DNA from 3 places in the Paenibacillus physcomitrellae genome. Region 3 is predicted to be linked to each of the others. Evidence: predicted binding sites of a transcription regulator. Region 3 holds the regulator's gene; each other region holds the start of a gene.
The links. Region 3 encodes LexA, which represses DNA repair genes until DNA is damaged. Its sites were predicted from a motif close to CGAACATATGTTCG; they were not measured.
Positions count from the first base shown of each region.

Region 1 (3,280 bases), 630 kb from region 3:
AAAGATCAGCGGGATGATTATTTCGCGGAACACCGGCGGGCCTCCTTTCCATAGACAAGTTCATGCTGTGGTAATATTTATGCGCGGCAGGGACGAGTCATGACATCAGCAAGAAGTCACTTATTTTGAGAACAGCTAGGAGTGGAAATAGAAATGGCAGCAGTAATTTTGCAGCGCAGCCGCAAGAAAAGGCTGGAACAGGGGCATCCCTGGGTTTATAAAAGTGAGATTGACCGGGTGGAAGAAGGAGCACTTCCAGGCGATCTGGTAGAGGTCGTGAACCATCAGGGACGTTATTTGGCAACTGGTTATTATAACCCGGCTTCCCAAATTACAGTGCGGATCGTTTCATATAAGCCGATTCAGGCGATGGATACGGCTTTTTTTGTTGAGCGGTTTACCGATTGCCTTCGCCATCGCAGCCGGTTTGTGCAGGAAGATGCCTACCGGCTCGTTTATGGGGAAGCTGATTTCCTGCCGGGACTGATCGTGGACCGCTTTGGCGATGTTCTGGTCGTACAGCTGCTTACGCTGGGCATGGATAAACACCGCGATGAGATCGTGGAGGCATTGTGGCAGGTTCTGCAGCCAAAAGGCATCTACGAGCGCAGCGATGTCGGCGTCCGGGAGATCGAAGGCCTTGAACAGGTGAAGGGGCCTTTGTACGGCGATTGTCCGCGTCATGTGACCGTAACGGAGAACGGCCTTCTGATCTCCGTAGACATCATGGAAGGACAGAAGACCGGCTATTTCTTTGATCAACGGGAGAACCGTGCGTCAATCGCTCCGCTTATGCTGGGCTGGGGGGAGAAAAGCGGCATCCGTCTTCAGGAGCTGGAAGATGCGGAGGCAGGTACCCGCCTGGTGCCTGTGAACAAAAGCGGCAAAGAAGTGACGTTCCCCTATTGGGACGGTGCGACCGTGCTGGAGTGCTTCTCACACACCGGCAGCTTCACGCTGCATGCCTGCAAATACGGAGCCAAGAAGGTCACTTGTCTCGACATCTCCGAGCATGCCATCGAAAGCGCCCGCGAGAACGTAAAGCTGAACGGGTTCGAAGACCGGGTCGAGTTTGTGGTAGCCGATGCTTTTGATTACCTGCGAAGTCAGGTCAAAGGCCAGGAAGAACGCAAAGCACGGGCTGAAGGCAAAGCTGACACCTCTACGCCGCTTGCGCCGGGCACAGGCCGGACATGGGATGTGGTTATTCTTGATCCGCCGGCCTTTGCCAAAACGAGAAAAGCGGTAGCCGGAGCCTGCCGGGGCTACAAGGACATCAACCTGCACGGGATGAAGCTGGTTAACGAAGGCGGGTATCTGGTTACAGCCAGCTGCTCCTACCACATGCGTCCCGACCTGTTCCTGAGCACGATCGCCGAGGCGGCAGAGGATGCGGGGAAAATTCTGCGGCTGGTGGAATGGCGCGCAGCAGGCAAGGATCATCCTCAAATTTTAGGTGTGGACGAAGGCCACTATCTGAAATTCGCTATTTTTGAAGTTCGCAGCAAAGTCTGAGGACCTCCGTCTAAAGGGGCGTTCTGCAACAAAAAGAAATCTGGCTATAGGAGCCGTTTCACGGCCTTATGCCTATATACGAAGTCAAGCAGGTCCGGTACAGCACCGGCCTGCTTTTTCTTTTTTTCCAATCGGCAGGGTTTCGGCAAACACATGTTCCAGTTCCGTTCGTTATGGTATACTAGAATCTATCGAAATAGGAAACGAACAGCTTTTTACGAGAAGCTTTTTTTATATAAGGGAGGATGCTCAAGTGTCACTTCAATTGATTATCGGCCGGGCCGGCAGCGGCAAAAGCCGCTATATGCTGGAACAAATCCGTGAACGGCTGCAAGAGGAGCCTATGGGACCGCCTATCATCATTCTGGTGCCGGAGCAGGCGACCTTTCAGCTTGAGCGTGCTATCGCGTCTTTTTCTGGATTAAAAGGGACCGTTCGGGTGCAGGTTCTGGGCTTCAAACGGCTGGCATACCGAATTATGCAGGAGACGGGGGGCTCGGCGCTGATCCCGATCAGTGATGAGGGGAAAAAGATGCTGCTCTACCGCATTATGCGCCGGCTTCAGGATGATCTGAAGCTGTATGGCAGCGCCGGCGGGCCGCTGGGGCTGATCGACAAGCTGAACAGTCTTTATACGGAAACGAAAAAATACGGGGCGGACTCCGCCTCTTTGCAGCAGCACTTCCGGCTTCTGGAATCCTCCGGCAAGGAATCGCCGCTGCTGAAGAACAAGCTGCACGATCTGCAGCTGCTGTTCGGAGAGTTTGAGAAGGAGCTTTCGGGATTGTATATCGATTCGGAGGACCACGTCCGGAAGCTGGCGGAAGGTGCTTCAAGTTCTGCTTATCTGCAAGGCTCGGAAATTTGGGTGGACGGCTTCCATTCGTTTACGCCAGTGGAATATGAAGCGCTTGGCAGGCTGATGGAAGCGTCCGTGCGCGTAAATGTAGCGCTGACCTTGGACCGCCCTTATGATGACTCGCGTCCGCCAAATGAACTGAATATGTTCTATACCCCGGCGGTTACGTACATGAAGCTCCAGACTTTGGCCGAATCGGCAGGAATGGCGGTATGGCCGGTCAAGATCATGGACGAGCGTCCTTTTCCTCGATTCAAGAACAGTGAAACGCTGGGACTGCTTGAATCGATTTACGGGACAAGAAGGAAAGTCCGCGAGGGGGATCAGCCTGGCGATCTTGCGCAAAGCCTGCGGCTTAGAGCAGCGGTGGGCAAACGCTCCGAAGTGGAAGCGGCCGTTCGTGAAATGGTCCGTTTGGCCCGTGAGGAGCAGGTCCGCTGGCGGGACATGGCTTTGTACGTCCGTACGCTGGATGAATATGCCGACTTGATCGAGCCGATATGTGGCGATTACGGGGTTCCGGTATTTATTGACCGGCGCAAAAGCATGGCCGCCCACCCTTTGATCGAGCTGGTGCGGGGAGCGCTGGACGTGGTTAAGCGTTTCTGGAAGGCACAGGATGTTTTACGCTGCGTGAAGACGGATTTCCTGCTGCCTTTGGAGGGCAGCTTGTCGCGTGAAGACATGGACGTGCTGGAGAACTATGTGCTGGCGTCCGGTATTGAAGGCGCGCGCTGGAACAGCGACAAAGCCTGGAGAGGCAAACCGAATCTCTCCCTTGAGCCGGGAGAAACGGGCGGAGCCGAGCCAGCCGGGCAGCAGGAGGGCAGCGAACAGGAGAATATGCAACTGGAGAAGCCGGTTTCTGCTGTGCAAAGAGCCCAGGAGGAGGAGATGGAACGAATC
Region 1 covers NZ_CP022584.1:1,532,412-1,535,691, reverse strand. Annotated here, with positions in the region: gene CBE73_RS07045 (Na/Pi cotransporter family protein) at 1-33, opposite strand, end outside; gene CBE73_RS07040 (class I SAM-dependent rRNA methyltransferase) at 154-1,515, shown strand; gene addB (helicase-exonuclease AddAB subunit AddB) at 1,769-3,280, shown strand, end outside.
Region 1: a site for LexA is predicted at 1,662-1,675, ahead of addB (helicase-exonuclease AddAB subunit AddB). Genes of this name have one in related genera too.

Region 2 (3,280 bases), 110 kb from region 3:
AGTATATTCAAGATTGAAGGGAGGGGAAATATGGATACTACTTGGAAAATATCCGCCTATGACCCTATATGGAGAGAAAGATTCATTGAAGTCGGGCGTCAGTTTCGTGAAACGCCAGGGAACCGTAGAACCCATGTCCACGTAAGGGAAACGGGAAGTTTTTCCGAGCAGATGTCCTTGTTATTTCGAGATTAATGAACTTATATCAACTTGATCGGATTAAATACGTGGAAGGCAAAGGACCGATTGTATGGGATATTTTAAGCCAAGCACATCTTTGGTCTCAGGAAACGGGCTGGAAAGCAGGGGAGGCGGATCTTTAGATGCGTAATAAAAAATATTGGATACTTCTTCCGCCTTTCTTGATAACGGGAATCCTGTTAGCGATCTATTTACCTCACAGGCCCTATGCCTTACTTACCGTAGTTGTGTTCTGGGTAGTGTATTATTGCTGGGTATATTTCGATAAAAACAAAACGAGCTGACTTCTTCTAGGCTTCTAAGGAAATAGCTGTTATCAAAAAGAAGGGCGACACACCCCTTCACCGCGTGCCGTTGTCGATCCAGAACCGAAGGACAACATTGCCGTCTTCTTCAACAAACTTCGTGTCCGGTCTTCCGCCGTTCTTTAGAATCGTTCTTGCGGAGGCGATATTCCACTCATCACAAACAACCAGAACTTTATCTATTCCCAATGCACGGGTTTTCTCCAAAGATAAGGCCAATAGCTTGGCTGCGTACCCTTTTCTTCTTTCAGAAGGTCGGATGCCGTACCCAATATGACCGCCGCAATTCAAAAGCCGTTCATTGAGTCTATGCCGGATGTTAACTGCTCCAACGACTTTGCGATCCTCGGTGATCAGCCAAAACGTGGAATCCGGAACCCTTTGGTCCGGCTGTTCGTCCTTCTCATTGTTGGTTAAAAAATGCAGCATGCCCTGGAAATCCGACGGGTCTTGACTGATCACCCAAGGAACCATGTTTTCTCCACTATCGATCCATTCCTGATAGAACTTTAAATATTCATCTCTTAATTCCATCGATGGCTGCACTAAACGGACATTTTCTGTCATGTTGGCTCTCCTTAAGGGGATTTTCTTTTACTGTATTATACTCAATATCCTTTTGGTAGCAAGCTGATCCCGTGATAGAATGACAGTGGTGCTTAGGCCTAAATTTTGCTGGCCGAACCCCATAAAAATTAACCCTCTGAGGTGTTTCTGAATGACAAATAACAGAACCAGTCCTAAAGTTGAAGAATTTCTGAGCAAAGCGACCAAATGGAAAGAGGAATATGTAAAACTGAGAGCCATTGTTCTTGATAGTCACAGCGAGCTGATCGAGGATTTTAAATGGATGCACCCTTGCTATACCTTTAATGGCAAGAACATCGTCATCATCCACGGATTTAAAGAGTATTGCGCGCTTTTGTTCCACAAAGGGGCTTTGATGAAGGATCCCGCAGGGATTTTAATTCAGCAAACGGACAAGGTCCAGGCGGCGCGCCAAATTCGGTTCACAAACATTGAAGACATAACAGCACTTGAAGCTACTTTAAAGGCGTATATTCAGGCAGCTATTGAAATTGAACAAGCCGGACTGAAAATCGATTTCAAACAGACTGCTGAATACAACGTTCCTGAGGAACTGGAGCAGAAGTTCGCTGAACTGCCTGCCCTCAAGACGGCTTTTGAAGCGTTGACACCCGGGCGTCAGAGAGCTTACCTCTTTTATTTCTCGGAAGCCAAGCAATCCAAGACCCGAGTGTCCAGAATTGAAAAATATGTTCAGTCTATTCTTGACGGAAAAGGTTTAAACGATTAAAACCTCATCATTCCATCGCTTTCAAGCGGCTGCCATAAATTTTCATATACATAAATAGGGATAAGTGCTTCGGTTTGTGTTATGATAAGAACAAATGTTCTTATTAGGAGGCTGATTTATGGCCAAAACGTATGAGCAGATTCATGCTAAGCAGACACTTACCAAAGTGAAAGAAGAACGTATGCCCTTTGAATGGTCCATCAATCCATACAGAGGCTGCGCGCATGGCTGCAGCTTTTGTTATGCCCGGGGGTTTCAGGGATTTATTGATAAGCAGGCCAATGATGAGTTCCAGAACCATATCCTGTTGAAAATGAATGCAGCCGAAGCGCTGGAAGCGCAGCTGTCCAAACTGGCTGTCCGGTATGCCCACGATTTGGAGGCGGTCCGCCGCCATATCGGACGTGTGGCTATCGGAACGGTTACCGATCCTTATCAGCCGGTAGAGAGCAAAACCCGCATTACGCGGGAATGCCTGAAGGTAATGGCTAAATACCGGATTCGCACGTCGATCACGACACGTTCCCCGCTTGTTCTGCGGGATCTTGATCTGCTGCAGGCGATGGACGATATTTTGGTCAATATCAGCATCGGTTCGCTTGACGCGAAGCTGATCCGTCTGCTGGAGCCTGGTGCTCCATTGCCATTTAAACGGCTTGAGGCGCTGGAAGCATTAAGCGGAAGCGGCATTCGGACGGGCGTGTTTGTTGCGCCGATCCTGCCTTTGCTGACCGATGACAAGGAGGGGCTGGAGTCCCTATTTGCAGCTGCCCGAAAGGGCGGAGCCGACTTTGTCATGACTTCGCTACTGCGGTTATCTCCGGATGTGAAAGGCTGGTATTACAAGACGTTGCGCGAACATTTTCCGGAGAAGCTGCAGGCTTACAGGGATTTATACCAAGGAGGGGCTTACACGGACGAAAGTTACCGCGAACGCATCCGCCGGATTACCGATGAGCTGCAGCGGAAGTACGCTTTAACGGGAGAAGAAACCTCTATGCCTAAGAGCAAGAGGTCGACTGCCGACGATAGCGGAGCATTATTGTCCAAAGCTGCTGCCCTGGAGGAGATAACCGGGGAGCTGCCCGTAGAGCAGCTGTCGTTTGGGTTCTAGCAGAGCATTCAACAACCCTCAAAATTTAAAGCAAACAAGATCCGGATGACAGAATTGAATCTGCACGGATCTTTTTTTGTTAAGACAAGTGGAAAGTTGTGATGGTATAATCAGGAAAATTATCCTTGGCTTAAAAATACAGATTAGGGAGGATGATCCTTATGCACTTCGTAATTCTTTTTGGCCCGCAAGCGGTGGGAAAAATGACGGTGGGCCAAAGTCTGGCTGCCAAAACCAATTTCAAGTTGTTTCACAATCATATGTCGATTGAATTTGTGGCGCCATTTTTTGAATATGGAACTCCTTCCGGTAATCGGCTGGTGAGCCTGATCAGGCAGGAGA
Region 2 covers NZ_CP022584.1:1,013,856-1,017,135, reverse strand. Annotated here, with positions in the region: gene CBE73_RS04630 (hypothetical protein) at 1-17, shown strand, start outside; gene CBE73_RS04620 (GNAT family N-acetyltransferase) at 543-1,073, opposite strand; gene CBE73_RS04615 (YdeI/OmpD-associated family protein) at 1,225-1,824, shown strand; gene CBE73_RS04610 (SPL family radical SAM protein) at 1,943-2,938, shown strand; gene CBE73_RS04605 (DEAD/DEAH box helicase family protein) at 3,100-3,280, shown strand, end outside.
Region 2: a site for LexA is predicted at 1,912-1,925, ahead of CBE73_RS04610 (SPL family radical SAM protein). Genes of this name have one in related genera too.

Region 3 (3,280 bases):
GCTTTCCTTACGGCGGCAAGCTCATAGCGGGTAGTTACGGTCATTAACGTAGAGTTGCCGACTTGGCTGTAACCGCCTTGCGAATCCATGCAGGTGATCCCGTGGTGAAGTTTGCGTAATTCGGCTAGCATTCGGTCTTTTTCCTTCGTGATGATAAAGCAGGTGACTTTGATATGCCCTACGTGAATCACATCCACCACTTTACCTTTTACGAAGGTCGAAAGCAGGGAGTAGAGGGCGAGATCCCAGGTTTTGTAAAAGCCTAAAACGATAAATACAAGGCCGTTCAGTACAAACAAAATGTTGCCGATCGGCAGGTCATATTTTCTGGTGATAATTGAACCGACAATATCAAAACCGCCGGTGGACCCTCCAACCCTCAATGAGAACCCAATGCCAATCGCTGAGATAATCCCGCCCGCGACGGCTCCAAGCGTAGGATCATGGGTGACGCTGACAATAGGAATAATGGCCATAAACCAGGTCGTAGCGACAACAGAAATACAACTTAACACAATGTAGCGGCGTCCAACCGCTTTCCAGCCCCAAAGAATCAAAGGCACGTTTAACACAAAATAAACAATAGAGATGTTCCAGCCCGTTAAATAGCCGATGATCGAAGCGACACCAGAAATACCCCCTGACAGTAACTGATGGGGGATTAGGAAGAGGTTTAGGCCGGCAGCTACAAGAAGGGCGGAAAACAAAATGACGGCCACTTCTTGAACGGGTCTCAATGTTGCTGACTTTTTCTTCAAGTATTCGGACGGCAACTGCAAATTCAATGGTTTCAATCCTTTATTTATTTTTTTGATAGATTGAATGATAAAAATAAGTTATCAAATCAATTATCTTTTTTATCAATATAGCATAGATTATAAAAATTCACTATCCATTATACCCTTGTTGGTCTTTTGTTAATATCGAGAATCATGCCGGATTGGATTGGCATCACAAAAAAGGCAGCTCCTGTTCCGAAGTGGAATGGAGCTGCCTTTTTCAGCAGGTTAAGCAATATGCTTGTATAGATAAACATAATGGATTTCTATAGATGTAAAAAGGCAGGTTCTTCTCAGTGCAGATCTCTAAACAGGCCGATAACTTTGCCTAAAATCGTAACATGCTTCAACCGCAGTGGTTCAAATGCTGGATTCTCAGGCTGCAGACGGATATGGTCTCTTTCTTTATAAAAAGTTTTGACCGTTGCTTCGTCTTCTTCGGTCATGGCGACCACGATATCGCCGTTTTCAGCGGTTTGCTGCTGACGGACAATGACATAGTCTCCGTTATGGATGCCGGCTTCGATCATACTCTCCCCGATAACGGCCAGCATGAAAACCTCTTTATCGCCGACGTAATGGTTGGGCAGCGGGAAGTAGTCTTCGATATTCTCCGTAGCCGTGATCGGAACACCGGCCGTAACTTTACCGACAACCGGAATTCTTGAAACCGTATGAGCAAACATATTGGAATCTTCAGACTCTTCTTGTCCCAACAGTTCAATAGCGCGCGGCTTAGTCGGGTCCCTGCGAATCAAACCCTTCTTCTCCAACCGGTCAAGATGACCGTGTACCGTTGAACTTGAAGCCAGACCGACGGCTTCGCCGATTTCCCGAACAGAAGGAGGATAACCTTTCATTCGAACTTCGCTTCTTATAAATTCCAAAATCGCCTGCTGGCGGCTGGAAACCTTCGACATTTGTTATCAACCCCATCTTAGTAACGTTTGGAAAAATTATAACATAGAACCTCCGTTCGCACAAACAGGAGTTCTAACTATTTTCAAAAAACAGGGGAACAATTGTTCTAAAAAACTATTGATCGAAACAAGTGTTCGTGTTATATTGTTCTCAGATCAAAAAACAGAACAAACGTTTGGGAGTGATTTCTTTGTTGAAACATAGTACATATAAAAGCATTTATCCGGCTGCGTCTTCTGTTCTTTCCGGCTCTCGGGCAGGTTTATCACATACAGCTCCTACAGCCCGAAAGGTCCGCAAGCCCATTGCCCGCAAATCACTGATTCGTTCACTTATAGTAGTAGCTGTTCTAATTCTATCCCTTACCGGCTTTATCAGCGCCTTTGCTGCTTCGGTTTCTCCAGGGGATGAGCCCGTATACGATACTGTCATCGTTATGCCCGGTGATACTTTGTGGAATATTGCACTGGCGAACAAGCCATCCGGTATGGACACCCGGAAATATGTTCATATGTTAACCTCGTTAAATCATCTGCACGACAGCAGCATTCAAGCTGGAGATATTCTAAATCTGCCGATTACGGATTAAAGACTTTTTACGGTCATTAAAGAGCTATAGATTCAGAGCTTGTAAGGGGGGAGACCGCCTTGACAAGCTCTTTTTGACGTGTCAAAGTAAATAGTAATGCCTTTAATGAAGGAGGACCTTATGGACATCGATAGTTTAGTACAGCGCATCAACGAATTAGCCCGCAAGCATAAAGCGGAGGGTTTAACGGAAGCAGAGACGCTCGAACGCGCTGAGCTGCGTGAAATATATCTTGGCAACATCCGCAGAAACTTCCGGCAACAGCTCGAATCCATTGAGATTGTTGACGAGAAATAGCCGGCTTGTAACCGGCAACCATGTTTAGGGAGGAAGCAAGTGAATGTCAAGATCGTTTGAACGAAAAGTGGAGAAAAACCGGCAGAAGTATAATCTCAACCAGCAGAAAAAGGGAGTTAAGCCTGGCAATATGTTAGGCAGCAAAGGAGAAGGCATTATTTTCAGAGGCCGGAACATTCTTCTGCCCCTCCTTTTTATTGTTCTGGGAGCCATGTATGCCGCAATGGGCTTTGTCGGTGGAACTGAAAACATCAACACGCTTTACATCGTTACCGTTGGTTTGTATTTCCTGCTTGGGATTGTGATCTTCTTAAGAAGACCTTATTTAAGAATTTACAAGAACAAGCTGTTTACATCCAAATTTAACAGAGACCGCAGTCTTGAGGCCGGTTCGATTGCCAAGATCAAATGGAGCGGCAAGACGATCACGATTGTGACGAAAACTAAAGAACCCAACTGGACGTTTTCCGGCAGCAGAAACTTTTATGATATGGATCAGCTGGGCGCTGCTTTGCAGGAATTCGCATCTGCACATGGAGTAGAGCTAGAAAGAAAATAAAAAGAAAATAAATGGATGATTCGTCAAGAAACAGGGGGAACGGGCAATGGCTGTAGTTAAAGCGGTTTGTTTTGACTTGGATGATACATTGTTATGGGACGAGCGCAGTGTGATGGAGACCTTTCAGGCAGTTTG
Region 3 covers NZ_CP022584.1:905,249-908,528, reverse strand. Annotated here, with positions in the region: gene CBE73_RS04105 (YitT family protein) at 1-779, opposite strand, end outside; gene lexA (transcriptional repressor LexA) at 1,073-1,699, opposite strand; gene CBE73_RS04095 (LysM peptidoglycan-binding domain-containing protein) at 1,894-2,289, shown strand; gene CBE73_RS04090 (DUF896 domain-containing protein) at 2,410-2,586, shown strand; gene CBE73_RS04085 (hypothetical protein) at 2,630-3,145, shown strand; gene CBE73_RS04080 (HAD family hydrolase) at 3,192-3,280, shown strand, end outside.